4 regions of the Pseudoalteromonas sp. J2K-J599 genome follow, and region 4 is predicted to be linked to each of the others. Evidence: predicted binding sites of a transcription regulator. Region 4 holds the regulator's gene; each other region holds the start of a gene.
What was found. The regulator sigma-54, encoded in region 4, starts transcription at its own class of promoters, with help from an activator protein. The targets are predictions, from matches to a motif close to GTTGGCACGNNNNTNGNNT.

Region 1: the regulator sigma-54 is predicted to act here: its motif matches at 3,441-3,459, upstream of AC5NT5_RS18255 (amidase family protein).
Region 2: the regulator sigma-54 is predicted to act here: its motif matches at 3,343-3,361, upstream of AC5NT5_RS00130 (EF-hand domain-containing protein).
Region 3: the regulator sigma-54 is predicted to act here: its motif matches at 5,069-5,087, upstream of fliE (flagellar hook-basal body complex protein FliE).

The regions. Positions count from the first base shown of each region.
Region 1 covers NZ_CM200272.1:315,719-323,953, forward strand. The annotation lists gene AC5NT5_RS18245 (sulfite exporter TauE/SafE family protein) at 1-435, opposite strand, end outside; gene AC5NT5_RS18250 (gamma-glutamyltransferase family protein) at 423-2,006, opposite strand; gene AC5NT5_RS18255 (amidase family protein) at 2,003-3,205, opposite strand; gene AC5NT5_RS18260 (putative 4-hydroxy-4-methyl-2-oxoglutarate aldolase) at 3,612-4,094, opposite strand; gene AC5NT5_RS18265 (TetR/AcrR family transcriptional regulator) at 4,098-4,751, opposite strand; gene yddG (aromatic amino acid DMT transporter YddG) at 5,246-6,166, shown strand; gene AC5NT5_RS18275 (ankyrin repeat domain-containing protein) at 6,223-6,738, opposite strand; gene AC5NT5_RS18280 (catalase) at 6,838-8,235, opposite strand, start outside.
Region 2 covers NZ_CM200271.1:27,064-35,298, reverse strand. The annotation lists gene rsmB (16S rRNA (cytosine(967)-C(5))-methyltransferase RsmB) at 1-873, shown strand, start outside; gene trkA (Trk system potassium transporter TrkA) at 960-2,336, shown strand; gene AC5NT5_RS00140 (EF-hand domain-containing protein) at 2,418-2,633, opposite strand; gene AC5NT5_RS00135 (EF-hand domain-containing protein) at 2,697-2,909, opposite strand; gene AC5NT5_RS00130 (EF-hand domain-containing protein) at 3,050-3,262, opposite strand; gene AC5NT5_RS00125 (flagellar brake domain-containing protein) at 3,728-4,387, opposite strand; gene AC5NT5_RS00120 (TrkH family potassium uptake protein) at 4,432-5,883, opposite strand; gene AC5NT5_RS00115 (YigZ family protein) at 5,980-6,594, opposite strand; gene pepQ (Xaa-Pro dipeptidase) at 6,681-8,003, opposite strand.
Region 3 covers NZ_CM200271.1:1,055,690-1,063,924, reverse strand. The annotation lists gene fliI (flagellar protein export ATPase FliI) at 1-1,099, opposite strand, end outside; gene fliH (flagellar assembly protein FliH) at 1,118-1,924, opposite strand; gene fliG (flagellar motor switch protein FliG) at 1,928-2,968, opposite strand; gene fliF (flagellar basal-body MS-ring/collar protein FliF) at 2,961-4,676, opposite strand; gene fliE (flagellar hook-basal body complex protein FliE) at 4,697-5,029, opposite strand; gene AC5NT5_RS04790 (sigma-54-dependent transcriptional regulator) at 5,186-6,652, opposite strand; gene AC5NT5_RS04785 (sensor histidine kinase) at 6,649-7,761, opposite strand; gene AC5NT5_RS04780 (DNA-3-methyladenine glycosylase I) at 7,894-8,235, shown strand, end outside.
Region 4 covers NZ_CM200271.1:628,058-636,292, forward strand. The annotation lists gene mgtE (magnesium transporter) at 138-1,496, opposite strand; gene AC5NT5_RS02780 (HPr family phosphocarrier protein) at 1,628-1,900, opposite strand; gene rapZ (RNase adapter RapZ) at 1,943-2,788, opposite strand; gene ptsN (PTS IIA-like nitrogen regulatory protein PtsN) at 2,807-3,259, opposite strand; gene hpf (ribosome hibernation promoting factor) at 3,264-3,551, opposite strand; gene AC5NT5_RS02800 (RNA polymerase factor sigma-54) at 3,578-5,077, opposite strand; gene lptB (LPS export ABC transporter ATP-binding protein) at 5,147-5,872, opposite strand; gene lptA (lipopolysaccharide transport periplasmic protein LptA) at 5,869-6,414, opposite strand; gene lptC (LPS export ABC transporter periplasmic protein LptC) at 6,404-6,958, opposite strand; gene kdsC (3-deoxy-manno-octulosonate-8-phosphatase KdsC) at 6,955-7,506, opposite strand; gene AC5NT5_RS02825 (KpsF/GutQ family sugar-phosphate isomerase) at 7,507-8,235, opposite strand, start outside.

The DNA of each region.
Region 1 (8,235 bases), on a different replicon from region 4:
TTTACCTGGTAGTTGTTTTACAAGCGCGGGTGCGCCGGCTCTAAATAGCATGTTTAAACTGACTAAAATAGCAATACAGGCAAACATAAGTACCAGTGCATTACCGCGTATTGAGTGCGCTAAGTAGCTGCCTACAACGGCCATAACTAAAATAAATGGTGCCCAGTATTTTATTAGCGCAAGGTCAATATTCCCTTTGCTATGATGCGAGCGAATAGATGAAAGCGAAGTAGGTACTATGGTTGCAAGTGATGTAGCGGTGGCTATCATCATTGCCGACTCTGGGCTTACGCCAAAACCTTGCAGTAAAAAATACAGCACAGGGACGATAACAATACCGCCGCCTACACCAAAAAGTCCTGCTAAAATACCGGCAAAAATACCGGTTGCTATTAAGGCTACTATAATTGGCCATTGATTTATTATTTCTGACATTGTGTTCCTGCTGTAGTTACTGTTGCACGTCCATCTGAACGAGGATCTGTTGCAGCTTCAAGGCTTGTAGGTGTATCTAAAATCGCCCCAGCGTGCCCCATCATTTCGTTATTATTATCAACGCTTACCCAATCGTGGTCACGTTGATTTAATTCATGTTCTATATGAAAAACTAACCCTTTTTCAATTTTTAAATTTGTACTCGTATCGCCCCATGTGCGTCCAAGTAACCAACGAGGGTCGCTAATTGCTTGTTTAATAGATTTATTTCGCCATGCGTAGCCTGCAAAAACAGCGGCTTGAGTTTGTGGCTGCCCTTCACCGCCCATTGTTCCGTAAGCAAGTCGACGGCCATCGCTAAACTTTGCCAGTGCTGGGTTAAGTGTATGAGCGGGCTTTTTATTTGGAGCAAGAGCGTTGGTATCTTGATTGTTTAAACTAAAGCTTAAACCACGGTTATTCCACACAAAGCCGCCTTCACTCATTAATATTCCGCTGCCAAATTCCCAGTAAATACTTTGAATAAAGCTGACTAATTGCCCGTTTTTATCTCTGGCTGCCATCCACACAGTATCGCCAGGCTCTGCGTTAAATGGCCATTTTTTGGCTTTACTCATATCAATATTGTTAGCAAGTTCGCTTAAGCGATCATCGGTTAGTGCGTTTTTATAATCATCCCCCAACACATCAGGGTCAGCCCAAAGGGTAGGGCGATGGGTAAAGCTTTGCTTAGTTGCCTCAACAATTAAGTGCGTCCAGTCGGCATCGGTTTTAGCTAAATGCTTTAACTTATTTACGGCACCAATTATTTGTAGTGAATGCACGCCCTGTGTTGGCGCGGGTAAGTTGTAGCAATCAATACCACTGAGGTTTGCATTTAGCGCAGTAACTACCTCGGCTTTAGTATTTGCAATGTCACCTGCGGTAATTGAGCTGCCTGCTTTTGCTAAGTCGGCGGCAAATGAGTTGGCAAGTGCGCCTTCATAAAATGCGTTTAAACCATGTTTTGCTAGGTATTCAAACGTTGCTGCAAGTTTAGGGTTTTTAAAATGTTGACCTGCTTGTAAGGGCTTGCCATTGGGTATGTAGAGGTTTTTAAACGCGTCATTGGTATTGTTAGCAGTGGCTAGCTTTTCGCAGCCTGCTTGCAAGCTTTTTGTAACGGTAAAGCCCTCGCGCGCAAGCTCAATAGCGGGTGCTAAAATTTGTGACAGTGGTAGTGCTGCGTGCTCATCTAGTTCAAGCGCCTTTTGCCAGCCGCGTATTGTGCCCGCTTGAGTAAGTGCGCTTAATCCGCCGCGCTCTGGTATTTGCGTGAGCAAGTTATATGCCGTTGTATTAGTTGCTGCGCGGCCGCAGGCGTCAATAGCTGTGGGCGTTTTTTGGTTTGGGTTATCGATAAGCCAAAAGCTGTCGCCACCAATTGAGTTCATATGTGGGTATACAACGCTAATAGCAGCGGCAGCCGCTACCATAGCCTCGGTAGCTGTACCGCCTTGTTTTAGTATATTTATACCCGCCTCAGTGGCCGAAAAATGAGACGCGGTAAATGCAATGTTGTGTGTGGTCATGCCGGTGTGTCCTGTTTAAAGTGTGCAGCTAGGTGCTTAACGCAAGCAAGTAGGCTTTTATCGTTACCGTGGCTCATCATTAATGAAAAACCATACGGATGATCATTTGCTAAATCAGCCAGCGGTAAATGCACTTGCGCTGAGCCACTAAGCCCTGCAATTGCCGAAAGCGTAATAATTTGCATGCGTAAGGCGCTTGTGTCGGCGCCTAATTTAGGTGCGGTTGTGGGGGTGGTTGGCAAAAATAAACAGCTGTTTGTATTTAGGTTTTTAGCTATTAGTGTTTGCCATTGGGTTTGTACTTTTAGTGCTTCTTGTTCTTCTTGATCAGTTAGGGCAAGCGCCATATTAAAACGTGCCGCAATTGCTGGAGCAAACTGGGGAAGTTGCCCCGGCAATTGAAGCCAATCTTTATGCGTTTTTGCGATTGCTCGCCCTTGCAGTACTCTAAAACTATCCGCAAGTTCATTTAATAAGTTGCTGTTAGGTAGTTCAAATTCTTTATGGTGCTTAAAATTAGGCTTGGTTTTTTCAAGCAATTGTTTAAGTGGGGCTTGTAAAGCAGGGTCAACGAGTTCAAATAGTGCTTCGCAAATAACCAGCGTATTTACTTTATTAATAGCTTGTTGTGGTAATAATATATCGCCAACGCTGCTTAATAGCTCGGCGCTTTGGGTAAGCCAACCTATGGTATCTAAAGGGGGAGCCAACGGTATTAGGCCGTCTTTTTCAATCACGTTATGGCTTGGCCTTATGCCATATAAACCACAATAGCTGGCGGGTATTCTAATTGAGCCGCCGGTGTCGGTGCCTAAGCCAATATCAGCTAAGTTTGCAGCAACTGCAGCAGCAGACCCCATACTCGAACCACCGCAAGCATGCCCTTTTAATTTAGGATTTTGCGCAGCGCCATAATGTATATTACTACCCTCTAAGCTATAAGCCAGTTCGTCAGTATGGGTAAAGCCTATAAAGTTACAACCAGCGGTCATGAGCTTATTAACCGAGCTTGCCGTATTTTGAGCCGGTTTAGCTGTTTTAAACCAGTTTGGGTTGCCTGCGCTGTTACGCTCGCCCTTTACTGCAAATACATCTTTTACAGCTAAGCGATTGTTTGCAAGCACTCCAGAGTGGTTTGTTTGCCACAGGGTAGGACCGTGATTGCAAAATATACCTTTGTTGTTTTTTTTATCACTCATTTGCAGCTCATTATTATAAAACTGACCAAGTACTTACTTATTAAGTTAAGAGTGATTAAAAAGCGGGCTGGTTATTATTATGAATACCAATTTTATTAAAAACATGATCATTTTATCGGATTAAATAGCGCACTCACTGCGTCATTTTCTTCTCGTTATAATAGATCACTAATTTAATGCAATTGCTAAAGCTGTGCTTTTTAATCGGTAGTTTTGATTTTATAGTGCTTAGACTAAGCAAGAGGAATGCCATAAATTAAAATCCTGTCCAACTGGTCAGGATTTAGTGGGTTGTATGAGATTTGTAAGTGTGGGCTGTAGAAATAGTGAGATTAAAATGAGCTAAAACAAACCAATTTGGTGCGCAGATGCACCAAGTTGGTCTTTATTTATATGGTTTTGAGTGCTAAATAAGGGGCGTTTTACTGATGATTAAACCATTAATATCGGCGTAAACCCAATCGTTAGGTTCAATAGTGGTGCTAAGCATGGTAACAGCTTGGTTTTTATCACCAAAGCCGCGCTTTAAGGTACTACGCGGTGTAGAGCCTAGCGCCATTACAGGTAAGTTCATTGTGGCGAGTATTTCAATATCTCGGCAACAGCCATTTATTATTACGCCTTCCCAGCCATTACTTAAGGCACGCTCAGCCATAATATCGCCTATAAATGCAAAGCGTTTGCTCGCAAAACCGTTTATAACCAATACTTTACCTTCACCATTTTCATGCAATATATCGGCAGCAAAAGAGTTGTCTTCTGGGCAGGTAACGGTAACTACTTTGCCATAAAACGTGGTTTTTTTACCAAAGTGATAAAGGCCGCTGTCTGCTACTTGCACGTTATCGCGATGATCGTCAAACAAATCGGGTGTAGTAAACGATGTCATGGGTTAAGTCTCACTTTGCTCAGGTATTTTAAGATCAATACCTTTTAAAATTATGTGGGCAATTGATTGCGTAATTTGTGCCACATCGGTTTCGTCGTACTCTAATTTGTTCATTACGAGTAAAACCTCAGCCTGAAAGTCGGCGTAATATTGCGTGGTAGACCAAATAGTAAAGAGCAAATGATAGGGGTCAACCTTATCCATTTTATCTGCATCCATCCATGCTTGAAGTACATCAACCTTTTGTTTAACCCAAGGGCGGGTATTGGTTCTAAAGTAGTTTTGTAAATAAGGGGCACCACGCAGTATTTCACTGGCAAATAAGCGAGATTGCATTGGCTGATTTACGGCGAGTATTACTTTGCTTTTAATATAGTTATAAAGCACGGTAGCTGGATCGTCGTTAATTGTGACGTTATCGAGCCCTAAGTTCCAATTAGCTATTATGCGGTCGATCACAGACTCGTACAGACCATCTTTACTTTTAAAGTAATACAAAATATTAGCTTTTGGCACCTGCGCTTCTTTAGCAACCATGCTCATACTTGCTCCGTCGTAACCTAATTGCGAAAACAATTGCTCGGCGGCATCTAAAATTAGTTTTTGGTTTTTCTCGCGTGTAATTTCTTTTTTATTTGGCTTTATTTGTGTGGTCATTATAGAGTTTGCGTGTTTAACGTATTGATTGATTGTAGCTTTACTGACCAAAAGGTCAATTACTAAAAAGTGTGAATGTTAAAAACAGGCGAGAGGTTTAAGCTATTAACTTTAGGGTCTGTTGAACTTTGCGGATTAAAATTTGTTCAAACTAGGGGCTATTTAATCGCGGCGCGAGATTTGTAACCTAGTGGGCTAAGTAAAAACCGAGCAAAGCTTCCGCGTCCTGCTCACGCCCCTTACCTACATCCATGTAGGCAACAAAGAGTAAGTAGCCCCTAGGAAGAACCCTTTGGGCAGCGCCTGTTTGGCATTAATGCTACGTTATCGCCCATTAATGGGGAATAACCACACTATATAGGTTCTGCCTTGCCTAAATACCAAACAGAGTGCTGCAAATTTAACCTTGAAAGAACAACAGACCCTTATTGTTTAATTAAATAATTACTGTTAGTTTAGTTTCAAATTTACGAGTAGTACTTTTGGATTGGCAAATGGATTTTATAAGCAAAAATAAATATACACTATATGGAGTCGCTGCAATATTACTGTGGAGTTGCTTAGTTGCATTACTACGGGATATTTCTGAGTTGTTTAGCCCCATTGGTGGTGCGGCGGCTATGTATTCTGTCAGTGCGATATTTTTAATTTTGGTTATGGGAGTGCCCAAGTTTAGTGGGTTTTCAAAACGTTACTTGGTAATAGGTACTTTATTATTTGTAGCGTACGAAATTTGTTTGGCACTTTCTATTGGTATGGCAAATAGTCGTCATCAGGCAATGGAAATGGCGGTTATTAATTATTTATGGCCCACGCTGACTATACTGCTCTCTATTATTATTGGCCGTAAAAAAGTAAGTTTCTGGGTTTACCCAAGCATGGTCATTGCTTTTTTAGGCGTTGCTTGGTGTATTACGGGCGATCAAAAAATGTCACTCGATACGCTTGTGACTAACTTTGCTGATAATCCTGCTACTTACTTAATGGCATTAGCTGCAGCGTTTATATGGGCTATTTATTGCGTAGTAACGCAAAAGCTGAGTAATGGTAAAAATGCCATTACGTTATTTTTTACTGTTACGGCAATGAGTTTGTGGGCGCAATATAGTTTTAGTAATGAAGCGCCATTAACGTTTTCGCTCAGCTCAAGCATAACGTTGCTATTAGCTGGTGTAGTCGTGGGGAGCGGTTATGCACTGTGGAATCAAGCTATTATTGCCGGTAACTTAATGCTTTTGGGAACGCTTTCGTACTTTACACCGGTGTTTTCTACTATTATTTCGGCGTTGTATTTATCTATTATGCTGAGTGCTTCGTTTTGGCAGGGGGTTGTGCTGGTAACAGTGGGCTCGCTAATTTGTTACTTTGTAACGCGAGAAAAGCCTAAACAACCCCAAATAGCGTCTGCAACATAAGACTAATTTTATTAAAAATAAGCCCTATTATTTTAGGGCTTTTTGTTGCGTGCAGATTATTTTGCATTATTTACCTGCGCTAGTAACTCTATAACTTTTTGTTGACCAAATGTTTGTGCAAATTGCTCTGCTGTTTGACCGGCTTTGTTTTGATGCGCGTTGTCGCAATCAAGTGATACGAGTGTTTTAGCGATACTAAATTCACCTCTAAAAATAGCGGCCATTAGCGCTGTGTTGCCACGGTTATCTTCTAGACAGGCATTAGCGCCTAAGTGTAAAAGTGTATTAACCGTGTTTTTATTACCATGGTAAGTAGCAATCATTAACGCGGTGTAGCCTTTATTGTTGTAGCTGTCGATAGGAATACCGGCATCTACAAATTGCTCTATTACAGCTGTGTCGTTTGTGCGTGCTGCGGCAAAGTAATAAGCAAATAAACTATCGTATTGAGTTTTTGCAGAATGTTGGGTTTCAGATTGCGTACTGGGTGTTTGTGTATCTGATGTATTTTGAGCGTAAACGCTACTGGTAAAGCTCAGTAGTAGAGCGACTACAATTAATAAATTACGCATAACAATTGTCTCTTATAAAAGAGGAAGGGGTTTATTCCTTCCTCATGGTTGTGGTTTAAATAGCTATTTAGTTGGGACTAATTGCTTTTAACTAGTTGCTTATAAGTTAGCGGCTAGTTGTTTAACCATTTTAAGGTCGCCGTTTACAGCTTTAGTTAAGCGTGTACCGTACTCGCTATCAGCTTTGTAAAAGTGACTAAGCATTTTGTGTTTAACACTGCTGTTTTGCACTTTGCCTAAATCGCCTGCTAGGTTATTAATTAGGTTTGTACGTTCTTGCTTGCTAAAACCACGGTATATAACACCTGCTTGCGCGAAGTTTTGCTGCTTTTTAATCGCGGCTTGTTGTACAAAGCCTTTTAGCTCTGTGTTACTTCTACGTGCAATTGGGTTTTCAGCTACGTTTTCTTGGCTTGGCTGATAGTTCACATTGCTTGTTGTGTTACCAATATTCATTGCGCCGTCTTGGTTGTAGTTAACCACTTCAACTTTTGCACGGTTAATTGGCAATTGCTGGTGGTTAGCACCTAGGCGGTACATTTGTGTATCAGCGTAAGAAAACATACGACCTTGTAATAGTCTGTCTTCTGATGGCTCAATACCTGGAATAATGTTTGCCGGTGCCATTGCTACTTGTTCCGTAGATTGGAAGAAGTTAGTTGGCATACGGTTTAAGGTCATTGTTCCTACTTTAGTTTCTTTAATGTCTAACCACATTTTTGTTGCATCTAACGGGTTGTAATCAAAGTCATCAAGCTGCGACGGATCAAGCGTTTTAATGTACAGATCCCATTTAGGGAAATTGCCTTTGCCAATTTCGCTGTAAAGGTCGCGTGTTAAGTGTTGGAAGTCTTGGCTTTGCACTTTAGCTACTTCTTTTGCGTCAAGGTTATCAATACCTTGTTGGCTTACCCAATGAAACTTAACGTATTTAACATCGCCCGATTTGTTAATCATTTTGTATGCATGTACACCCCAACCGTCCATTTTACGAAGACTTGCTGGTGTACCGTAGTCGCTGTAAACCCACGTTAGCATTTGTGTAGAACCTGGTTCATGCGAGAAAAAGTCAAATACACGGTTAGGATCTTGAATGTTATCAACCGGAGATGGTTTTAAAGAGTGAACCATATCTGGAAATTTAATCGCATCGCGAATAAAGAACACCGGTAAGTTGTTACCTACTAAATCCCAGTTACCTTGGTCTGTGTAAAACTTAGTTGCAAAGCCACGTGGGTCACGCAGTGTTTCTGGGCTGCCTTTTGAGTGAATTACTGATGAAAAACGAACAAATACGTCTGTTTCTTTACCAGCTTGTGTAAACGGTGCTGCAATTGTTAAATCATCTAGCTCTTTTGATGCTACAAACACACCGTGTGCGCCAGTCCCACGAGCATGCACAACACGCTCAGGAATACGCTCACGTGCAAAGCGTTGCAGTTTTTGAATTAGTTGCACGTCTTCTAGTAATACACTGCCACGTTCGCCAGCGGTAAT
Region 2 (8,235 bases), 600 kb from region 4:
TGTTTATACAACCATCCAAATTGGTTTATTAAACAGGTGCAAACAGCCTACCCAGATAGCTGGGAAGCACTACTTGAAGAAAACCAGCAACAAGCGCCAATGTGGCTTCGTGTCAATCAAGCCCAATTTAGCACGCAAGAATACAGTGACATGCTCAGCGCTAACGATATTGAACACACCTTAAACCCTGATTTTATTGATGGGATTAAGCTTGCCAAACCACGTGATGTATTTTCGTTACCTGAGTTTGATACAGGTGCATGTTCAGTACAAGATGCTGCAGCACAGTTGGCAGCCCGCTTTTTAGAACCTAAAGCAGACGACTATATTTTGGATGCCTGCGCAGCCCCTGGCGGTAAAACATGTCATATTTTAGAGCTTGCTGATGCTGATGTACTTGCACTTGATAGCGACTCAACTCGCCTTGAACGTGTTAAGCAAAACTTAACGCGTATTGGCTTAGGTGCAGACCTACAATGTGGCGATGCATCGCAACCACATACCTGGTGGGATGAAAAATTATTTGATCGTATTTTACTTGATGTGCCTTGTTCGGCCACTGGCGTAATTCGCCGTCACCCTGACATAAAATGGTTACGTCGCGCATCAGATATCGAAGACTTAGCCAAGTTACAAAGCGATATTCTTGATAGCATTTGGCCACTGTTAAAACCAGGTGGCACATTGGTATATGCTACGTGTTCGGTTCTTCCACAAGAAAACCAACAGCAAGTTGCTAAGTTTTTAGCTAATAACGATGATGTAGAACATATACCTCTACACGAAAACGATACCGTAACAACGCCAGGTTTGCAGTTACTGCCCGGTGAAAGTGATGGATTTTATTACGCTAAGCTAGTTAAAAAAGCCTAATAGCCGTACACTAAATAGTTAGCCATTTATGAAACATTAAATGGCTATTTTTTTAATTAAATTATGATCAATACCACGGGTAAATAATGAAAATAATTATACTCGGTGCCGGGCAAGTTGGTGCTACGCTTGCTGAAAACTTAGTTGGCGAACAAAACGAAATTACCGTTGTTGATATAGACGGTAACCGATTACGTGAACTTCAAGATAAGTACGACTTACAAGGGGTTATGGGCCACAGCGCGCATCCTGATGTATTACGCCGCGCAGGTGCTGAAGATGCCGATATGATTATAGCGGTAACTAGTTCAGATGAAGTGAACATGGTTGCATGCCAAGTGGCATACAGTATTTTTAAAACACCCACTAAAATTGCCCGCATTCGCTCAGAGCAATATTTAAAATACCGCGAAAAACTTTTTCAAAACGACGATTTACCAATCGATCATTACATTGCTCCCGAAGCACTGGTCACTAAGTATATTCGCCGTTTAATTGACTACCCTGGTGCTCTGCAGGTATTGCAGTTTGCTGATGGCATGCTCTCGTTAGTAGCCGTAAAAGCTTACTATGGCGGTTTACTTGTAGGTTATGCGTTATCTGCACTTAAAGAACATATTCCTAATGTAGAAACTCGTGTTGCCGCTATTTATCGTCAAGGTAAAGCAATAAAACCATTGGGTACCACCGTTATTGAAGCCGATGACGAAGTATTCTTTATTGCCGCTACAAAACATATACGCGCGGTAATGAACGAGCTACAAAAACTTGAGCGTTCGTACAAAAAAATTATGATAGCTGGTGGCGGTAACATTGGGGCAGGCCTTGCCCGCTCACTTGAAAAAAACCACACCGTTAAACTAATTGAACGCAGTAAAGAACGTGCTGAGCAACTCTCAGAAATGCTCGATAATACGGTTGTTTTTTGTGGTGACGCATCTGATCAAGAACTGCTCTCAGAAGAGCATATTGAACAAGTCGATGTATTTATTGCCGTAACCAATGACGATGAAGCAAACATTATGTCAGCCATGCTTGCAAAACGTATGGGCGCACAAAAAACCATGGTGCTTATCCAGCGTGGTGCTTACGTTGATTTGGTACAAGGCGGCGAAATAGATATTGCCATATCCCCACAACAAGCAACTATATCAGCGTTATTAACGCACGTACGCCGTGGTGATATTGTTAACGTGTATTCACTGCGTAAAGGCGCAGCAGAAGCCATTGAAGCGGTTGCTCATGGTGATGAAAACACATCTAAAGTGGTTGGTCGTGCGATTGCCGACATAAAACTTCCTGCGGGTACAACTATTGGCGCAATAGTACGTAATGACGATGTGCTGATAGCTCATGATGATACAATTATTATGTCGGGCGATCATGTCATCATGTTTTTAATCGACAAAAAACACATTACCGTTGTAGAAAAACTATTCCAAGTAAGTGCTATATTCCTTTAACTAGTTACGCTAATTAGTTAATTTAAAATACAAAAAAGCCGCTGACTAAGGCGGCTTTAGTGGAGTATCTTCGAATATTGATTACTGTACTTTTGAAAACTCTTCTTTAGAGATTTCACCATTTCCATCAGCATCTAAATCATCAAAAATCTTTACAAGTTGAGGGTTAACCTTCGCTTCTTCCATTGTAATCGCACCGTCGCCATCTGCATCAAAAGAGGCAAAGTCCACTGCTGCGTATGCTGCTGATGAAGATGCTAAAACGATAACTGCAAGTGTTGTATTGAATGTTTTCATAATAATATTCCTAGTAATATGGGAAGTCCTTTTCAAAGATCCCTGACTGTGAAAAATGTTTAATTAGTAATTAGCGAACTCTTCTTTAGAAAGCTCGCCGCTACCATCTGTGTCTAGCTCAATAAATTCAGCCATTAAATCGGTATCGACTGCCGCTTCGCTTGGGCTAATTGTGCCGCTACCATCGATATCAAGGCTGTCAAAATCTGATGCTGCAAATGCAGCTGAAGAAGATGCTAGTACTATAAGTGCTAATGCTTTATTTAAATGTTTCATAACTTAATCCTTCAATGTTCTATCAAAAAAATTGCTTCGTTTAACTTAAAACGTAATTTTTCACTTCCTTGTTATCCTCTTTCGTAAGCTCCCTTGCCTACTTAGGTTGTCTTTGGCAACTCAGGATAAATACTTTTTAATTAAGCTTCTGAAAATTCTTCTTTTGATAACTCACCATTTTGGTCGGTATCAAGCTCAGAAAACATGCTCATTAATTTTGCGTCTACTGATGCTTCTGCTTGGCTAATTGTGCCACTGCCGTCTACATCAAGTGTGTCAAAATCTGTTGCTGCAAAAGCGGCTGAAGAAGATGCAATAGCGATAAGTGCTAAAGTTTTATTAATGCTTTTCATAATATGTATCCTTCAAATTTATGTGTGTGCGATTAAGTATTTCACTTTGAATCACGATTTCGTTCAGTACACCCTGACTATTACAACTTAAATGCCAACATTGAAAAGCCATTAACTTTCAATAAGTTAAAAATAAAACGTACAATAAGTAGGAATTTTCAGAGTCATTACTGTTGCCTTTTCGCAACACGCTTTAAAGGTGAAAAACTAAAGTCATTAAAAACAAATAGTTATGTTTATATAAAAAGATACATTTTAAAATGTAGAGCTATAAAAGGAGGGATTTTAAAAAATAGTTAAGGTTAATTTTAACGAAGTAGCTATAACAACAAAAAACAAGCCATAATAAAAAATACGTAAAACATTGTTTTATTTGAATAATATTTTTAATTATATAAAAACAAAAAAACACTTTATAAATACTCACTTAAAACGCCATTTTGTTGCAAATAAGCGAAAAACGATTTAGTCAACGGTGGGCTCAAGCGCAGATGGGTCTATAAAATGCTCTTTCATAAAGGTTTTCATTTCATCCTCGCTTGCTAGTAGCTTAATTCCGCAGTGCACACCTGCAGCATGCTCTTTAACACTGCAAATTTCACCTTCAAAATCTTTATCACTACTATTGAGGACGACAGTGCATTGCATATCTTTTATACCTTCAGCTTGCTGATCGCCTCTAATATCAAACATTACACCAGTGAGTGAAATGTCCTTAATAAGGCCTTCAAGCACTCTATCGTCACTTAGTTTTAGCTTTGCAGGTAATAAGGTAGGTATGCGTGTTTGCGAGCGTAGCGCAAATAGCTGCACTTGCTTAGGAAAATTAATAAAGACGAGTTTAGCAGGATGCGAGGCTACTGACATAATTTGCTGGCGAAACGCAATAACTTGCCCACCACTGCCTTCAATCAGTGCTCTTACAACAACCATTACGCCATCACGTAAATAGTCACTCGCCGCAGGTAAACGCTTTGCATTGGGATAATTTAAAATAATAAACTGTTTATCGAGTAAACCAACTAATTCAGTTTTAACACGCTTACTGCTTGTAGGTGTTAATATTTCTAGGTCGACTAAGCTGCCTACACTTATATGCTTTAGCTTTTCTAAATTTGTTGGCATATCCCTTTCCCAATAGTTCGTAATTTAAAACTTAAGCCGCTCGTTTATCCACGCCAAAAAGTAGGCGTAAATAAGACTAATAAAGTAAATATTTCTAGGCGACCAAACACCATTGCAATGGTAAGCAACCATTTAGCACCATCGGTTATAGCACCATAATGCGACGCTACATCTCCTAAACCAGGCCCTAAGTTATTTAAACAAGCCGCAGTGGCTGAGAACGCAGTTATGTTATCCATACCCGTGCCCATAAGCGCTAACATGATAATAATAAATACCAGCGCATAAGCAGAGAAAAAACCCCACACAGCTTCTACTACTTTATCTGGCAACGCCTTACGACCCAGCTTGATTGAATATATAGCACGAGGATGCACTAAACGATTGAGCTCACGCACACCCTGCAAATAAAGTAAAAATACGCGGACTACTTTCATGCCACCACCGGTAGAGCCTGCACAGCCACCAATAAAGCTCGAAAATATAAGTAAAATAGGTAAAAACAAAGGCCATGTTGAAAAGTTATCCGTAGCAAAGCCTGCTGTTGTACTCATTGAAACAGCTTGAAATAATGCCTGATCGAGGGTTTCATCGCCATTAGCAAATATTTCATTAGAGGAAAGTACAGTAAAACAAATAACCACCAGCGCTAATTGAATACACAAAAACACCTTAAACTCAGGATCTCGAATATAAACTTGTATATTTCGGCTCGCCACTGCAGCGTAGTGCAGGGAGAAGTTAACAGCGGCAATAATTAAAAAGAACACACAAATAAAGTTAATTACAGGGCTGTCAAAGTGCCCCATGGAGGCGTCGTAAGTAGAAAAACCACCTATAGCCACCGTTGAGAATGCATGACATATCGCATCAAACCACTCCATTCCTGCAGCCCAATAAGCCAGCATACAAGTAATAGTCAACGACACATAAATATACCAAAGGTGCTTTGCAGTATCGGCAATTCGCGGGGTCATTTTAGAATCTTTTACAGGCCCAGGTATTTCAGCGCGGTACAACTGCATACCACCAACACCTAGCATTGGGAGTATAGCAACAGCGAGTACGATTATACCCATACCGCCAAACCACTGGAGTTGCTGGCGATAAAACAATACCGACTTGGGTAAATACTCAATACCGGTAAGTACTGTAGCGCCGGTGGTTGTTAAGCCAGAAAATGCTTCAAATACCGCATCGGCGAGCGATAAATTAGGTTCTTGTAAAAAGATAAGCGGCAAGGACGCAAACGCCCCAAGTACCAGCCAAAACAAAACAACAATTAAAAAGCCTTCACGTGCTTTTAAATCACCGTTTTCATGGCGGTTTGGGTAATAAGCCATCATGCCAATAACAACACTAAAAATAAATGCTAAAACAAAGGGAACACCACCACCGTCTTTGTATATTAAAGACACCAGTGCCGGAGGCACCATGGTAATACTAAACAGCGCAACAAGTTGGCCAAGAATTTTTATGATGGTACGAAATTGCATTTAGCTTGTCGCTTTTATTATTAGTAAATTCAGGCTGAGTAGTATCAACCAAATTAAATAGGGTCAGTATGCATTATATGCAATTTGTGTAGGTTATTACTCTTTAATAGTTAACTCAACTGCGCCGTGACTTAAATCAAAAATATCTTTGATTGCTTGCTGAGCTTCGCGGCTATCGATTGTAATCACCCACTCAATATTAGCAGTAAATTGCTTATCAATATTAAGCACTTGATACTTTGTTTTTAATAACTGCTCAATCGCGCCTTGCATGCTGTACTCACTACTCCCAGTAATTTCAACGCTGGGAACTTTAAGCACCGTTTGCAATTTTACTAGTGCATTATTTAATGAGCCACCATAAGCACGTACTAGTCCGCCGGTGCCTAATTTTATGCCGCCAAAATAACGTGTCACCACGGCAGTAATTTCGCCAAGGCCCGAACCCACCAGCACATTTAGCATAGGCTTTCCTGCAGTGCCATTAGGTTCACCATCATCCGAAAAACCATAAACATGGCTGCCACCGGGGGTGCCTGCCACATGTGCCCAGCAGTTATGACGTGCATCGCTATACTTTTCTTCAATGCTTTTAATAAATTTTTTTGCTGAATTTAAATCGGGGGTGTGTGCAATGTGGACTATAAACGTACTTTTTTTTATTTCTTCTTGATGAAAAACGTCAGCAGCAGGATATTTATATTCAGACATATTAAAAGCTCAATTAAAAATGGGGCCTAAAGGCCCCGTTCATATGCATATTTTAACGTTTATTCGCTAACTCGTCTTTATAGAAATTAATCGAGTTCTAAATTACGCGTCATATTCTCTAGGCTATCTTCGTGAACAATAATGTTATCTTCAATACGAATGCCGCCAAATGGTTTAAATGACTCTACCTTTTCCCAGTTAATAAACTGCTTATTATCGGTTTGCGCTAAATCACCAAGCAGTGAATCAATAAAGTATAAACCTGGCTCAATAGTAAACACTTGGTTTTTTTCGATCAGGCGAGTACAACGCAAGAACGGATGCCCTTCCGGCGATGGTTGATGTGTGCCCTTTTCGTCACTCATAAAACCGCCCATATCATGCACTTGTAAACCTAGGTGATGTCCTAGCCCATGCGGGAAGAAAGTAGATGTAATTTTACGCTCAACAATTTCCTCCGCGGGTAGGTTAACAATTTTAAAGTCACTAAGTATTTGTGCGATACGATTATGACATTCAACGTGTAAATCACCATAAAGCATGCCCAGCTTTAAACCTTTACCTAACTCGATTTGTTGAACAGTCATGGCTTGTACAAGCTCAGCAAACTCACCCTGTTTTTTAAAATCATACGTACGAGTAATATCAGCAGCGTAACCATTAAAGTTTGCACCGGCATCAATTAAAAATGAGTTGTGGGTATGTGGCACTTTTGGATCAAAGTGCGTGTAGTGCAAAATAGCGCAGTTTTCGTTAAGCGCAACAATGTTGCCGTACGGCATTTCATTTTCGCTTTGACGTGTCGCCATTAAGTACGCTTGCTGAATGTCGAACTCGCTACCACCATTAAAGAATGTATCGCGTGCAGCTTTATGCCCATCTACTGCAATACGGTTAGCATTGCGTAAACATTCAAGTTCGTACTGCGTTTTATAAGCGCGGTGGTAATGAAAATAGTTAAGTACAGGCTCAGGGTTCATAATACTAAAACCAAGAGCTTGCGCTACTTCAATGTATTCACCCATGTAAGCATATTTAGCTTTATCGTATGGTAATAACTTTTCGACTTGATCAGGCTGAAGTAGTAGCTCTATATCAAAGTACTCAGCCCAAAAGTCGCGAGGCTCGTCTGGTACTTTATGCCAAAAATCTACTGGACGATAAAATATTAGCTTTGGTTTGTCGCTGCCATTTACCACAATCCAGCAATGAGGGTTATCAATAACCGGTAACCATGCTTTAAACTGTGGATTAACTTTAAATGGATAATACATATCATCTAAAAACTGGCGCTTAGCTTGGCCTGAATGAATTACTAATCCTTCTAACCCTTCGCTATTACAAATTGTACGAGTACGCTGTTGCAGTGTTGCAATATGTTCGGCGTATAAAACGGCTAATTTATCCATTGTTAATCCATCTGTTAAATTTAACTTGCTATGAGTCTATCACTTATACCAATTGCATTAAATTAATGATCTATTATAGCGATAAGAAAATAGCTTAATAACAAGGCTAAAATTATGATACATAGTTGTTCTATATAAATAATTTTTAACGCAGTTATTGAATTATTTAATACGCTAGAATGATCATGTTTTTAATAAAATTGGTATTACCCTCAGCGCTCAAAAAAGGGGA
Region 3 (8,235 bases), 430 kb from region 4:
CTTGAGGCATAACACGCGAAATCGACTTTTCTATATCTATAGCGGGATAGTGCCCGCTGTCGGCTAAATCACGCGATAATACAATGTGGCCATCTAATATAGCTCGCGCTGCATCAGCAATAGGGTCTTGCATATCATCGCCTTCACTAAGCACTGTAAAAAAGGCAGTAATTGAACCTTGCCCTTCTCCGCCATTACCGGCGCGTTCTACTAGCGCAGGTAATTTAGCAAACACCGAAGGCGGATAACCTTTGGTTGCCGGCGGTTCGCCTACAGCAAGTGCAATTTCACGTTGCGCCATTGCGTAACGCGTTACCGAATCGAGTAATAATAATACGTTTAAACCCTGATCTCTAAAATACTCTGCAATAGTTACGGCGCTCTCGCAGCCTTTTAAACGCATAAGTGGTGATGAATCAGCGGGTGCTGCGACAACAACTGAGCGTTTGCGTCCTTCTACACCGAGTATTTCTTCAATAAATTCTTTTACTTCGCGGCCACGCTCCCCCACCAAGCCAACAACAATAACATCGGCTTCACTACCTCGGGTCATCATACCGAGAAGTACAGATTTACCCACACCGGAGCCTGCAAACAACCCCATACGTTGGCCTTGCCCTACTGTAATTACCGAGTTAATAGCTCGCACACCTACGTCCATAGGCTTAGTGATTGGTCTTCTAGAAAGCGGGTTTATAGTATTTTGCGCAAACTTTAAATGATGCTCAGCATTAATTTTACCAAGGCCATCTAGCGGCCGGCCTAAACCATCTACAACGCGGCCTAATAAACTCATCCCTACAGGCAAACCTAAGTTATTAACTTGAGGAATAACACGCGCACCAGGTAGTACACCAGAAATATGATCGTTAGGCATTAAGTACAAAGTTTGGTCGTTAAAACCGACTATTTCGGCGTCAACAAAGCCGTTCATGGTTTCTATTTTACATTGGCTACCAACGGGTGCACGTAAACCTCTAGCCTCAAGGGTAAGGCCAACAACACGCGTTAAAATACCTGCTACAGCAGGCGCTGGGATTTTAATATGTTGTTGATATTGAGATAAGCGTTCGCTTAAAGGTGCACGTTGAGTTGACATAACACGCCAATAAAATAGTTAGATACCACTATTATGCAAAAAACTATCCAACGTTTCTTTGACACGTGTTTTTAGAGTCATATCGAGTGACGATTGCGCTGTTTTAACTTCACAGCCACCGCGTTCAAGAGTGGGTTCTGCCATTAGTTGCCAGTTATTGTCAATAATGGTTTGTTCGCCGTAGCTCTCTTTTATGAGTTCTAAGTCTTCGGGGTTTAAATGGATTCGTACTTTTTCTTGCTCCGCATTAAGTGAATTAATACTTTGCTTTAACGTGTGTAAAATCACACCTGGCGATGTTTTTACTTCTTGATAAATAACAGCTTCCGCCAACATGCTAGCAAGTTGTACTAATTGCTTCTCGGCTTGTTCGTCCACTTTATCTAGCGGTGCAGTTAACCCCTCTAAAATGGCTTTTAAACTTGTTAACTGCTCTTCAATTAATGGTTTTACATCTTCAAGGCCTTGTGTTTTACCTTGCTCTAACCCTTCTTTGTAACCTGCTTCTTTACCTTCGCCAACGCCTTTTTCAAAGCCGTCTATGTAGCCTTGCTCATGACCTTGTTTGAGGCCTTCTTCGTACGCGTCTTGTCTAATGCGTTCAAGCTCAACCATGGTAAGCGCAGGGAGTTCTGGTTCTTGTGGCTCATCAACTGGCATTTCTTCAGCTAATTCTTTTTTGTACAGCTCACTAAGCGGTGTGCCGTAAGCTGTAGAGCGATTGCCAAAGCTGCTCTCATCTGGTGCTACATCTGGAATAGCCCAGTTTTTTAATAGTTCATCTGCTTCATCAGCGTGAAGAGTGCGCCCTTTGAGTTTGCTCATGGTTTACAGGAACTCCTCGCCACCGCCGCCGCCCAGCTGAATTTCACCTGAGTCAGATAAACGACGCGCTGTTGATAAAATCTCTTTTTGCGCCGCTTCTACTTCACTTATACGCACCGGTGCCATTGCTTCTAAATCATCAGCAAGCATTTCGGCTGCACGTTTAGACATATTGCCCAGTATTTTATCTTTAAGGGCATCGTCGGTGCCCTTAATTGCCTTCATTAATACGTCTTGTTGTACTTCTCGTAGGATTGCTTGAATACCACGGTCTTCAACATCCATTAAGTTTTCAAACACAAACATTAAGTCTTGAATTTGCTGCGACATCTCTTCGTCATGTTCACGAATAGAATCCATTAACTGCCCTTCTACATTTGTATCTAGGTAGTTCATAATATCTGCAGCAGCTTTTAAGCCGCCCATTTTAGCCGCTTGCGCACCAGCTTGACCGGCAAATTGTTTTTCCATGATTTCGTTTAGCTCTTGCAGTGCTGCTGGCTGAACTTCTTCGAGGTTTGCAATACGCATGGTTAAATCTAAGCGTACTTTTTCAGGGAACTGAGCAATAATCTCAGCTGACTGTTCTGGTTCTAAATACGATAATACAATGGTTTGAATTTGTGGATGCTCATTACGAATAATATTCGCTACTTGCTTAGAGTCCATCCATTTTAATGAATCCAGGCCTTTAGCGCCTGAGCCCATAACAATTTGGTCAATAAGGCTAGCAGCTTTGTCTTCACCAAGAGCGGCTGTAAGCGCTTTTTTAATAAAGTCTTCTGACTGAAAACCAATGGTACTAAAACTTTGAATTTGCTCTATAAACAAGTTGTGTACAGCGCTTATTTTAGCTTGAGATAAATCCTGTAACCCAGCCATCGCCATACCCACTTTTTGCACCTGTTTAGGTTCTAAGTGTTTAAGAATTTGCGCGGCATCTTCTTCTGATAAACTCAAAAGTAATATAGCGGCTTTATCTACCCCATCGAGCTTATCAACATCAAAGGCTGGCGGGAGTTGTTTTTGTTCTTGATCAGTCATCTTCTGTTAACCACGCTTTCACTACTTGTGATGATAGTTCTGGTTCGTTAGCTACAAGGGCACGAATTGCTTTAAGTAGATCTTCGTCGCCATGTAAATCCGGTAACTGCAGTGTACCATCACTTGAGAAACCAACCGAAGCAGAATCAAAGTCTTTATTTAGCATATCAAGAGTATTGTCGCCAATATCTACGCCTGAGCTTAGTGCATCTTCGTCGTATTCTTCTAGTGTATCGTCTGGGTAAATCAAGCGTTTAAGCATTGGTTTTACCACTGCCATTATTAATACAATGATAACTAAGGCGCCCAATACAAGGCGGGCTATTTTCATAAACCAGTCTTGTTCCCACAGTGGCACTTCTATAGCTAAATCTGTTGCTTCACGTACAAACGGCACTGTTACTACTTCAAGTGCATCACCACGTTGCATATCAAAGCCCACACCGCCTTGTAGTAAGCGACGAATATTTGACAATGCTTCAACCGAGCGTGGAGCCATGGTTGTTTCGCCGTTTTCTCCCACTTTAGGAATATAGTCAACAGCAACTGATACGCTTATTCTGCGTATAACACCACTTTGCTGGCGCTTGTGCGAAATGGTTGTATCGAGTTCATAATTACGTGTAGCTTCTTTGTGGCTGCGTGTTGGAGAAGTAGCAGTGCCTGCACCACCTTGCCCCGCAACCTCAGGAATATTTGAATTTAGCGGTGGCTGATTTGTAAGCGCACCTGGAATACCAACAGCTAGGCCGCCAATGTTATTTTCTTCAAATGTGGTTTCGCTTCTAACCGCTGGTAAGTCTGGGTTATAACGCTTTTGAGTTTCCTCAATCGAGCTAAAGTCCATACTCAAATCAACTTGAGCTGTATAGTTTGCAAGCCCGACAACCGGTATTAAAATACTGTCTATTTTTTCAAGGTACTCTTGTTCGCGCTTACGCTCTAAATCGTATTCTTTGCGAGAGCGTGCTGCTAATGAGCTTTGCGAACCTGAATTTAATAATCGACCATTTTGATCGGTAACTGTAACACGTGCAGGTTCTAAGCCTTGTACTGCTGAGGCAATCATATCAACAACAGAGTCTACTTCTTCACGGTCAAGTGAACGCCCACGTTTAAGTGTTAATACAACGGTAGCTGATGGTTTTTTCTCTCTGCGGGCAAATACGTTTTCTTTAGGAATGGCTAACAATACTTTGGCGCGAGTAATGTTGTTAAGCTCTTCAATTGTGCGTGCTAATTGCTGTTCACGACCATGTTTTAGGCGCTCACGCTCCAAGCGTTGGCTTACGCCAAAGCCCATATCTTGCATAATAATGTCAGAGCCTGATGCTGGACCTTGCTCTAACCCTTCACGGGTCATTAGTAGCTTAATGTTTTGGTATTCACTTTCATCAACCGATACAACATTGCCATCGAGTTGATATTCAATTTTTTGTGCATCTAAAAAGTCTAATGTTTGAATAAGCTCTTCAGTTTGCATTTTGCCTAACGGGCGCATATCTGGCTGACGAGCCCAGATAATAATGAAAATCGCGATAGCCAAACAAATCGCTAATGCTATTACCAGTGTTACTTGGCGCAATACATCAACACCACTTAAAGCACTTAAGTAGCCTGACTTTTGTTCTTGTTGATCATCACCACCACTTTGGTCGATACCGCCGCCAGCAAGTGCTAGGTCTGTAGATTGGTTAGATTGCGCCACAATAATTCTCCACTACCTAATTAAACAGGCATGTTCATGATTTCTTTATAAGCTTCAACAAGTTTATTACGAACCTGTACTGTAGCCTCAAAAGCAACTGACGATTTTTGAGAAGCAATCATTGCCTCAGCAAGCGATACACTTCGATCACCCATTTCAACTGCTTTTACTTTTTGACCTGCATCTTGCTGTAAACCGTGCACTGTATTTAGTGCATCGCTTAGCATGTCGCCAAACTGGGAAGTGGAAGTAGGCTGAACTGGAGTCGGCAATTTATTTATTTGATTATTACGGCCGGCTTCTAAAGCCATTGATTGCATTTCTTGAAATACAGCACTGTTTTGAATTTTCATAATTTATCTCTGACACGCAGTGAACTCTTACAAGTAATAAAGCACAAAACATGCCAAATAATTAATTGTTAAAATACATGCAGTTAGATTTAAATTATGTGAGTCAGAGTTTTGACAACCCTAAGTTCGCAGCGCAAACTTAGGGTTTATAGGAGGTTATGCAGGAAGTGAAATACCTAAATCGCGCATTTGCGCTAGTTTATAACGTAAAGTTCGTGGGCTTATGCCCAACGTTTCGGCAACGTCTTTACGCTTACCTTGGCAACGTGCAAGGGTTTCTAAAATAATGCGATGCTCTTTGTCTTTAAGCTCATCTTTATAGCTACCGGTATCTGCGGCTAGTAAACCTTGTTTGGGCTCATCCTCGGCATGCGATTTTTCATCATAATATGCAGAGCTTAGCGTGCTTTTATCAACGCCTTTATTTACGTGGGCCACTTCTGTTGGCGATAATGTTTGCGCTGGTGCCAATGAAGGCTCCATAACAAAGTTATTAGATACTAAGTTTTCAATAAAAATAGCATGCTCGTTTATTGTATCGCCACTTCGCAGTATAAGCGCACGTTGTATAACGTTATCAAGCTCGCGTACATTTCCAGGCCACGCGTGAGCCAGTAACTTTTGCTCGGCAGCTTTATCTAAATACGCCATGGGCTCTTTGCTTTTACTGATATGGCGCTCAATTAAATGCTTAGCCAATACAATAATATCGCCAGGGCGTTGGCACAATGCTCGCCACATAAGTGGAAAAACATTAAGCCTGTAATATAAATCTTCTCTAAATTGGTTTTCAGACACGGCTTCTTTTAAATCACGATTACTGGTTGCCAAAATACGTACATCGAGCTGAATTGTTTTACGCCCCCCTAAACGCTCAACTTCACGCTCTTGCAGTACGCGTAACAGCTTAGCTTGTAGCCCTAAGTCCATCTCAGTAATTTCATCAAGTAAAATAGTGCCGCCTTGTGCTTGCTCAAACTTACCCGGACATGCTTGAATCGCACCTGTAAAAGCCCCTTTTTCGTAACCAAATAAAGTAGCTTCGAGCATGTTTTCAGGAATGGCCGCGCAGTTAATCGCTACAAAAGGCTCATTACAACGACTCGACTTATCATGAATATAACGAGCGAGTACTTCCTTACCTGAACCACTAGGGCCAAGTACCATTACACTTGCATCAGAGCGTGCTACTTTACTCGCAAGCTCTAATAATTGAATACTAGTTGGGTCAGCAACAATAGGTCCGTCGGTTTCTTTTGCTTTTTCAGGCAAATAACGGCTCACCATATTTAACAGCACTTCAGGTGCAAATGGTTTAGCCATGTAGTCAATAGCACCTAGGCGCATGGCCTCTACCGCATCGTCAATTGTGGCGTACGCCGTCATCATCAGTACAGGTAAATCAGGGTGGTTTAATTTAATACTGCGTAGTAAATCAAGTCCACTCATTGCGCCCATTTGCACGTCGCTTACAACAAGCGAAAATTGATCTTTTTTAAGCAGTAACATTGCTTGCTCAGCACTGCTCGCTGCAACACATTCAATACCCGACATTTCAAGGGTATCTATTAAGGCTTCACGAAGCCCAGCGTCATCTTCGACAACTAAAATAGTGTTACTCATAATGACCCCTCTAATTTAGATGCTGCCTTAATAGGTAGTAACAAGCTAAAGCAGGCACCACCATGCGTATTATTAGTCACATCAACACGGCCTTGGTGTGCACTAGCAACCGAACTCACTACAGCAAGCCCTAAGCCTGTGCCCTGACTTTTTGTAGTAAAAAATGGTTCAAAAATTTTATCGCTTTGGCTTAAATCAACACCTGGGCCATTGTCGCTCACACTAATACGGACCATATCTAAATCTTTTAAATCTCTTTGTGCGCTAATTTTTACTTTTGCACCGCCACCAATAACTTGAATACTATTGTGCACTAGATTTTGAATAGCACTGGCCAATGCCGTTTTATTACCAACTATTTGTATATCGGGTTCTGGTAAGCTTACATCCAGTTCACTTTCATTAAGTGCGACCATCGCATCAGCGCCCGCTTTAACTTCTGTTAAAAGCTGCTGCATTGAAACTTGCTCAACAACTTGCTGATCGCCACTTTTAGCAAATAACAGCATGTCGTTTACTTGAGTTTCTAAATCTTTTAAACGCGACATTAACTTTGTTTGAAAATTATCACGAGATGCTTCGGGTAAGCGCTTAGACCCTAAATTAGCAGCGTACAGCATAGCGGCTGAGAGCGGCGTACGGACTTGATGCGCTAATGATGCAACCATTTTACCCAGCGCGCTTAATCGCTGCATATGTGCAACACGTTTTTGTAAGCGGCGGGTTTCGGTTAAATCCGTCATTAAAATAAGTTGCCCAGGCTCTGGTGCTAAAGCGGTAATATCAAGCTTTATTAGGCGCCCGTCCTTTAAAGACACTTCATGACCATCATCTTGATGTGGCCTAAAAGAGCGCTGAATAACATTAAACCAGCGTTCGCCTTCAAGTGGCTCGCCAAGCATATCAATCGCTATTTGATTCGCTTTTGCAATCAACCCTTTGCCATCAAGTACAACCACACCTGCTGGCATGGTATCAACCAAGTGCGAAAGCCAACTTGCTTGCTTACGCAGATCGCTTAATTCACCAATGTACTCCTCTTGAAGTAAACATGGGTTATACTGATTTGCAGAAAAAAACTGTGGTTTTAGCACGCTAGCAAGGGCCATAATCAAATCTCGAATTGATGTAGATATATGTCCAAATGCACGATTTATACCAAAATTTATTTACATACTTATCATTAAGTTACATCAATAATTTGAGCGACATAAAAATGACGCACACAAAAAGGAATAATAATGAGTGAGCAAATAAAGTGCCGTTGCCCGTGGCTCGACACCACTAAACCCGACTACGTTATTTACCATGATGAAGAATGGGGCGTCCCTCTTTATGATGATACAAAGCTGTTTGAATTTATCACTCTTGAATCAGCGCAAGCCGGCTTAAGCTGGTACACAATTTTAAAAAAGCGTAGCGGTTACAAAAAAGCATTTGCTAATTTTGATGTAGATAAAGTGGCACAATTCACACAAGATGACGTTGAGAGACTAATGCTTGATGAAGGGATTGTGCGCAATCGCTTAAAAATTGCGGCAACTGTTAACAACGCAAAGTGCTTTATAGAAATACAAAAAGAA
Region 4 (8,235 bases):
GACTTTTTAATATGGATACGCTTTTTTGTTTTAGCGTTTTTTTAGGTATGTCATTTTTATGTTTGGTATCCGTTGCCATAGCTACTGATTTACCCTAAGTATTTTTGCTGTAGTTTTTTACATTTAAAGCGTTTAATTTATATCAGCAACCATGTAGCAGTACCTAAAAAGGCGAATATACCAACAATATCAGTCACCGTGGTTAGCACCACACTCCCTGCAAGAGCAGGGTCTATATTCATTCTTTTAAGAATTATTGGAATACTTGCACCAGCAACACCTGCCACCACTAAGTTCATAAACATAGCGAAGGCGAGTACGCCACCAAGCATAAAGTCCCACTGCCATAGCGCAATAACACCCGCAATTAATAGTGACCACAAAATACCGTTTAGCGCGCCAATGGCCAGTTCTTTCATCATCAAGAAACGTTGGTTTGTTTGGTTTATATGACCTACTGCAATACCACGGATAACAAGCGTTAATGATTGGCTACCAGCAACACCACCCATAGAAGGGACAATACCGTTAAGCACAGCCAAAATAGGGAGCACATCTAAAGTGCCTTCAAAAAAGCTAGCTACAAAAGCAGCTGCAAGTGCGGTTAGTAAGTTAACTCCTAGCCAAACTGAGCGTTTTTTAGAGCTTTTTAGTACTGGCGCGAATGTATCCTCTTCATCATCAAGACCGGCTAGGCTTAATAAGCTATGCTCGGCATCTTCTCGGATTACATCAACGATGTCATCGATAGTAACACGACCGAGGAGTTGGTCGTTATCGTCCACCACTGGGGCCGATATCCAATTATGACGCTCAAATAATTGCGCTACTTCACTTTCATCCATTGAGATTGGGATAGACTCACAATCTTCATCCATTAAATCGCGGACAATTTTTTCTGGCGGATTAGTTAATAATGTACTCAGCGATAAAGCGCCTATAAAGCAGTTATGTTTATCAACAACATATAAATCATCTGTACCCTCTGGTAACTCACCACGCAGTCTAATATAACGAAGTACAACATCGAGTGTTACATCAGGGCGAATGGTCACCGTATCGGTGTTCATTAGCGCACCTGCTGAACGCTCTTGATATGACAGTGCTTGCGTGGCACGTTCACGGTCTTGAATGTCCATCGCGCTAACAACGTCTTTATAGACGGTATCTGGCAGGCTACGTAATACTTCACCTAAGTCATCGTGGCCCATGTCTTCAGTTGCGGCGGCAATGTGCTTAGGTTCCATTTGGGCAATAATGCCTAAACGAACATCTTCAGATAATTCTTCAAGAACATCACCCTGCACATCAGGATCGACCAATTGCCAAAGCAGTCGGCGAATTTTATGCGGTGATGATTCTAATAATAATGCGGTATCACAAGGAGCCGTTTTTGCGAGCATGCGTCTAACTTGAACAAATTGACCACTATTGAGTGACTTCGTCACCTGCTTTAGTTGCTGTAGTGGATAATCTTGTTCAAAAGCTTCTGGCATTGGCGTCCTTTATAAATTGTTATATTACTTTATGGGGGGAGGTGAGTTAACTGGCGTTACTAACCTATTTATTTTATATATCTGTTTTAATTGAAGCACTAGTAATGCGAATATTGTTTTTATAAAACAGATTATTCTTGTTCATTAAAGCGTTGTGCTATTAATTCTCCAACAGCGTGTAAAGCTTGCTCAGAATCAGGGCCTTTACAAACAACTTTAACTTCTTTTCCTTGGCTACTTTCAAGTAACATTAATGCAAGTACGCTATCGCCTGCTGCTTCTTTGTCATCTTGGAATAATGTGATTGTAGCATCAAATTGTACTGCTAATTGCGCAAGCACAGTAGCTGCTCTGGCGTGTAAGCCTAATTTGTTTTTTATTAAAAAGGTATCTTCACAATGCATAACTTACTCTACCTAAGCTGAACAGGTGATTATTCAGCTATATTATTTTTCTTGTTCGCGATGGCGAATTTTTACATTGGGATGTGTCATTGCAAAACTTTCACCGATAGTTTGCGCTAAATACACAGAGCGATGTTGCCCACCTGTACACCCAATAGCAATGGTTAAATAACTGCGGTTATTTCGTTCTAAATGCGGTAACCACGTTTGTACAAATGTTTGAATTTGCCATGTGAATTTTTGCACTATGCTGTGATTAGCTAAATAGTCTTTAACCGGTTGATCTAACCCATTTAAAGGCTTCAACTCTGGTTCCCAGTGTGGATTTGGTAAAAAGCGTGCATCAAATACGTAGTCTGCTTCTTTTGGTATACCGTGTTTAAAACCAAATGATTCAAATGTGACAATCAGTTGCTTATCTTTTTTACCTAAAATCTTTTCACGAATAGATTCAGCGAGTTGATGAACACTTAAATCAGTCGTATCTATCATAAAGTCGGCGCGAGTGGTTAATACATCAAGTAATTCTTTTTCTTTTTTGATGGCTAAATCAAGGGGCAACGAGTCTATTGATAGTGGGTGTAATCTGCGTGTTTCAGAAAAGCGTTTGATCAATGTCTGATCGTCACTATCTAAATAAAATAACGTAGGGTTTGCAAAGCCTGGTAAGTATTCAAGAATATCGTTAAATTCATCTTGTTCTTTAGGTATGTTGCGCACATCTATGCTAACAGCAATTTTATCGTAGCTATCAGACACACTGCGAACTAATGAAGGTAGTAGGTTTACTGGAATATTATCTACGCAATAATAACCTAAATCTTCTACAACGCGCAAAGCAACCGACTTTCCAGAACCGGAACGGCCGCTTATGATAATTAACTCCATTTAACACCCTTTATAAAACTATGATTGATCGACAATAACTTGGTAAAGCTCAGTATCAGATTTTGCACTGCGTAACTGTTTACAAAAATCTTTGTTGTTTAGTTTATCAGCAATGGTTGCTAGAGTCTTTAAGTGCTGCTGGTTATCGCCATCTGGTACGATGAGTGCGACGAAAATATCAACAGGGCGATTATCGATTGCATCAAAGTTTATTGGAGTTTCGCTAACGAGCACTAAAGCCAAAGGCTCTTCTGCACCGCTCATTCTTCCATGAGGAATAGCAATGCCACGTCCTATACCTGTACTACCTAATTTCTCTCTGCTCATTAAAGCATTAAGAATATCTTGTTGCGGTAAATACGGAAGTTTGTCGTGAGCAAGTTCGCTAATGAACTCTAAAATTCTTTTTTTGCTATTAAAAAGGACCGCAGCTTTGCTGCAGTCCTGGCATATAAGTGAACTTAATTTCATCATATTAGTGTCGAGCAAGCTTCTCTTTGTGTTTGATTACTTGGCGATCGAGCTTGTCGATCAACGAGTCAATAGCGGCATACATATCTTGATGTTCTGTAGAGGCAAATAGCTCAGCACCGCTTACGTGTATTGTGGCTTCTGCTTTTTGATTTAATTTTTCTACATCGAGAATGACATGAACATTATTAATATGATCAGAGTGTCTTTCAAGCTTCGCAAATTTAGTATTAATATAGTCTCTTAGTGAATCGGTTAATTCTACGTGACGACCAGTTAAGTTTAGTTGCATAAGCATTACCCTCTTAGTTTAGCGTCTTAAATCAGACTTTTACGCTGATTTGACGGTGGAATAGCAAGAGATTCGCGGTATTTTGCGATTGTACGTCTCGCTACTTTAATTCCTTGCTCAGCCAATATATCCGCTATTTTGCTATCACTCAATGGTTTTGCTGAGTTTTCTGCTGCGATTAATTTTCGGATAAGCGCACGTATTGCTGTAGATGAACATTCACCACCGTTTTCAGTACTTACATGGCTTGAGAAAAAATATTTAAGCTCAAATATACCACGGGGTGTATGCATGTACTTTTGAGTAGTTACGCGAGAAATTGTCGATTCGTGCATTTCTACCATTTCAGCAACATCATTTAAAACCATTGGTTTCATGGCTTCAGGGCCATGTTCAAAAAAGCCTTGTTGTTGCTTAACAATACAATTAGTAACTTTTAATAGCGTGTCGTTTCTACTTTCTAAGCTTTTAATAAACCATTTAGCTTCTTGTAAATGTGAGCGAATAAACTGGCTGTCGCCACTTGATTTTACAGTGCGAGACATTGCTGCGTATTGGCTATTAACACGAATTTTAGGCATGCTATCTGGGTTTAATTCGACAACCCAGCGGCCTTTAATTTTTTTAACTGACACATCAGGAATAACATACTCAGATTCTTCCCTTACAATAGTATCTGCAGGTTTTGGGTTGAGAGTATGTATTAGTGTCATTACTTCTTTAAGCTCTTCTTCTTTAAGCTTTGTTTTTTTCATTAATGTACGATAGTCGCGAGCTGCTAATAGATCAATATGCTCGGTTAAAATCATTTTCGTTTCATTAATGTAAGGTGTTTCTTTATCAAATTGATTAAGCTGAATACACAAACACTCTTGTAAACTACGTGCAGCAATACCAACAGGATCAAACAGTTGGATGCGTTTTAATACCGCTTCAATTTCATCAAGTTCAACTTCGTTATCATCTTCGTTTTCTTGATTAAAGCTTTCTAAAATCTCTTCGCAGCTTAGTGTTAAAATACCTGAATCATCGACGGCCTCTACAATCGCAATAGCGATGGCTTCATCGGTAGGGCTAAATGGCGTTAGTTGTAATTGCCACATTAAATACTCATGCAGCGTTTCAGTAGAGGCGCCTTGGTATATTGATTCGTCTTCAGGCATTGGACCTGATGAGGCTGCAGGAGCGGCACTCATGTACTCATCCCAACTGACATCCATAGCCATGTCGTCACTTAGCGTGTCTTTTGCAAGTGCTTCACCAGTATCTTGTTCGTATTCGCTCGGAGCATCATCAGCAGATGCGCTAACAGTTATGTCATCGGTATCAGCTTTTTGCTCGTTTTTACCAGCAGCGTCTTCGGAATAGTCTGCCTCTTCAACCTCTAATAGTGGATTACTGTCGAGAGCTTCTTGTATTTCTTGCTGGAGATCCAATGTACTGAGTTGCAACAAACGAATAGCTTGTTGCAACTGTGGAGTCATTGTAAGTTGCTGGCCCATGCGCAGCTGTAGTGATTGCCTCATGTATCTCTAACAATCCTTTTATGTTGTTATAATTAATACTAGCAGATGCTTAAAGACATGGCGTAAATGTTACAGCCTAAATTGCTCGCCTAAGTAAACATCGCGTACTGTTTTATCATTTAATACGTGTTCTGGAGTACCTGATGCAATCAGCTCCCCATGAGAAACAATGTAGGCTTTTTCACAAACATCAAGGGTCTCTCTTACGTTATGGTCGGTAATTAATACACCAATCCCACGATTTTTAAGATGTTCTATTATTTTCTTTATATCTAATACCGAAATAGGGTCAACACCGGCAAACGGTTCATCCAGTAATATAAATTTAGGATCTGCTGCCAGCGCTCGTGCTATTTCTACACGACGACGTTCTCCCCCCGATAATGCCATACCTTGGCTATCACGAATGTGTTGTATGCTAAATTCATCTAATAAGTTATTGAGCGTGTCTTCTCTGGCTTGTTTATTTAGTTCTTTGCGCGTTTCTAAAATGGCCATTAAGTTTTGATAAACAGTCAGCTTTCTAAAAATCGATGACTCTTGTGGTAAGTAGCCTATGCCTAATCTAGCACGACTATGCATAGGTAAAAGAGTAATATCGTTATCATCAATAGATATTTTACCTTTGTCGCTAGGAACAAGCCCTACAATCATATAAAAAGTCGTTGTTTTACCAGCACCGTTAGGGCCAAGTAAGCCAACTATACTGCCAGCTTGTACTTCAAGGCCGACGTTTTTTACAACTTCACGACCTTTATAGCTTTTTGCCAATAGTTCTGCTTTTAATGTGCTCATGGTTGACCTTTATCGCCTTTTTTACTTTTTTTAGTTTCGATCGGTACTAAAATTGTGTGAACGCGGTCAGTTGAGTTTTCATCTTTTTCGGCACTGATGAGCTGCTGCTCTATGTCGTAGGTAATGCTTTTAGCATTTATTTTTTGTCCGGCTTGCGATACTTGTGCATTACCAACAAGCGTTAAAAAACGCTTAGATACATCATAACGTACTTCGTCAGCACTGGCGCTCATAGTCGTGCCGTCTGATTGCTTTTCTTCAAAGTGCGCAGGGCTACCTGTGGCAATTAATAATTGTTTATTATCACCAAGTTCATCACGTTTGTGTACTTCGAGGCGATCGGCTGTAATGCGGCGATTACCGTGAATAATCTCAACGTTTTTCTCAAAAATACCCACATTAGCTTTCAATTGACCTTCTTGCTTGTCGGCACTTATTGAAATTTGATTGGCAGCAGGTTGCGTGTTTTGCTCTGCAGCACTACTATTAAACGCTAGTATAAGTGTAGGAATTATAAATGATTTTAATATTTTATTGGTCATAATATATGGTTCGCGTATGGTTAATTAGTTTTATCACTTCGGTTTTCAAGTCGGCTTCTAGGCCTTTACCGGTGATTTTTAAATTGGGTCCAGTGATAATGACGGGTTGCTCCGAACGCATTGTTAATAACTTTATATCAACCTGAATATTATCAGCATTGATTTTGTCTATCATGGCGTTATCGGTTAAATTTTTGGCAACCACATTACCTTCTAAAATTAATTGTTTATCTTCATATAATGTTGCTTCGTCTGCATTTATTTGCCACGTTTGTTGCTCGTTATATAAAGTAAAAATGGGTTTTTCAAAAAACGTGAAACCTAATTGCTGGTATAGCTCCATTTTAGCCGCAGTGACTTTGTGGCTAATTTTACCTTGCTCATCATAGGCTGTCTGTTTGAGCTCAATAGCTATGTAATCAGGCTTAGCAACAACTTCAGGCTCAGCCTGAGGCACAATATTTGTTTGTGTAAAATAAGGGTACCAAAGCCAAACCATACAGCTAATGAATAAAACGCTTAATATTATGCGCGCTGCATTCATGAACTAGTGCCTTGTGTAGTCAATGCTTTACCATTTTCAAGCATGAGCAAATCGGTGAGTTCTCTCACAGCGCCAAAACCACCAGGCATTTGCGTTACATAATGTGACAAACGCTTAATAAGAGGGTGGGCATCATTTACTGCAACGGCAAAGCCTACTAACTCCATAACAGGCATGTCAGGACCGTCATCACCAATATAAGCAATTTGTTCATCGCTAAGGTTGAGTTTATCTTTTAATTCTTGATAGGCAATGAGCTTATTTTCTTGGCCTTGATAAATATGCTGTACGGTTAAGCTGCTCATACGTTGTTGTACTATCTGTGAATGACGACCAGTAATAACAGCTACTTCAAAGCCACTGTTTATAAGTGCTTTAATGCCAAAACCATCTTTTGTATTAAATGCTTTTAGCTCTTCACCTTGATTGCCAAGGTAAATACGGCCATCAGAAAATACACCATCAATATCGCATATAAGTAGTTTTACTTTTTTAGCGCGTGCTTTTGCATCATCGCTCAGCGGTTGATAGAGTTCTTCAAATTGCATTTATAACACTCCTGCTTTTAATAGGTCTTGCATATTTAATGCGCCAATAGGTTGGTTTTTCTCATTGACGACGATTAGGCCATTTATACGTTTACGTTCCATAATATTGAGCGCTTCAGCGGCTAAAATATCTTGCGTAGCTGTAGTGCATAACTTAGTCATAACAACATCTATTTGTGTTGTATGAATATCAATTCTTTGTTCTAAAATGCGACGTAAGTCACCATCGGTAAATAACCCTACGAGTTGCTGATTTTCATCAACAATGGCTGTCATACCTAATCCTTTAGCTGACATTTCTATTAGAGCATCTTTAACTGTTTGTGAAACATCAATAATAGGTGTATTTGCGCCGCTGTGCATAACATCTTTTAAAGTAAGTAATAAGCGCTTGCCTAAACTACCACCTGGGTGAGATAGCGCGAAGTCATCAGCTGTAAAGCCGCGAGCTTCTAATAATGCAACTGCCATGGCATCGCCCATCGCAAGCGTTGCAGTGGTACTTGATGTAGGGGCTAGACCCAATGAACAAGCTTCTTTTTCTACTTTAATGCACACATGTACATTAGCAAGGGTTGCCATAGTTGATTGTGTATTGCCAGTCATCGCTATCATTTTGGCACCAAGTCGTTTTAAAACCGGAATGATATTTAAAACTTCGCTGGTTTCCCCTGAATTAGAAATAAGCATTACCACGTCATTTTTAGTGATCATACCTAAATCACCATG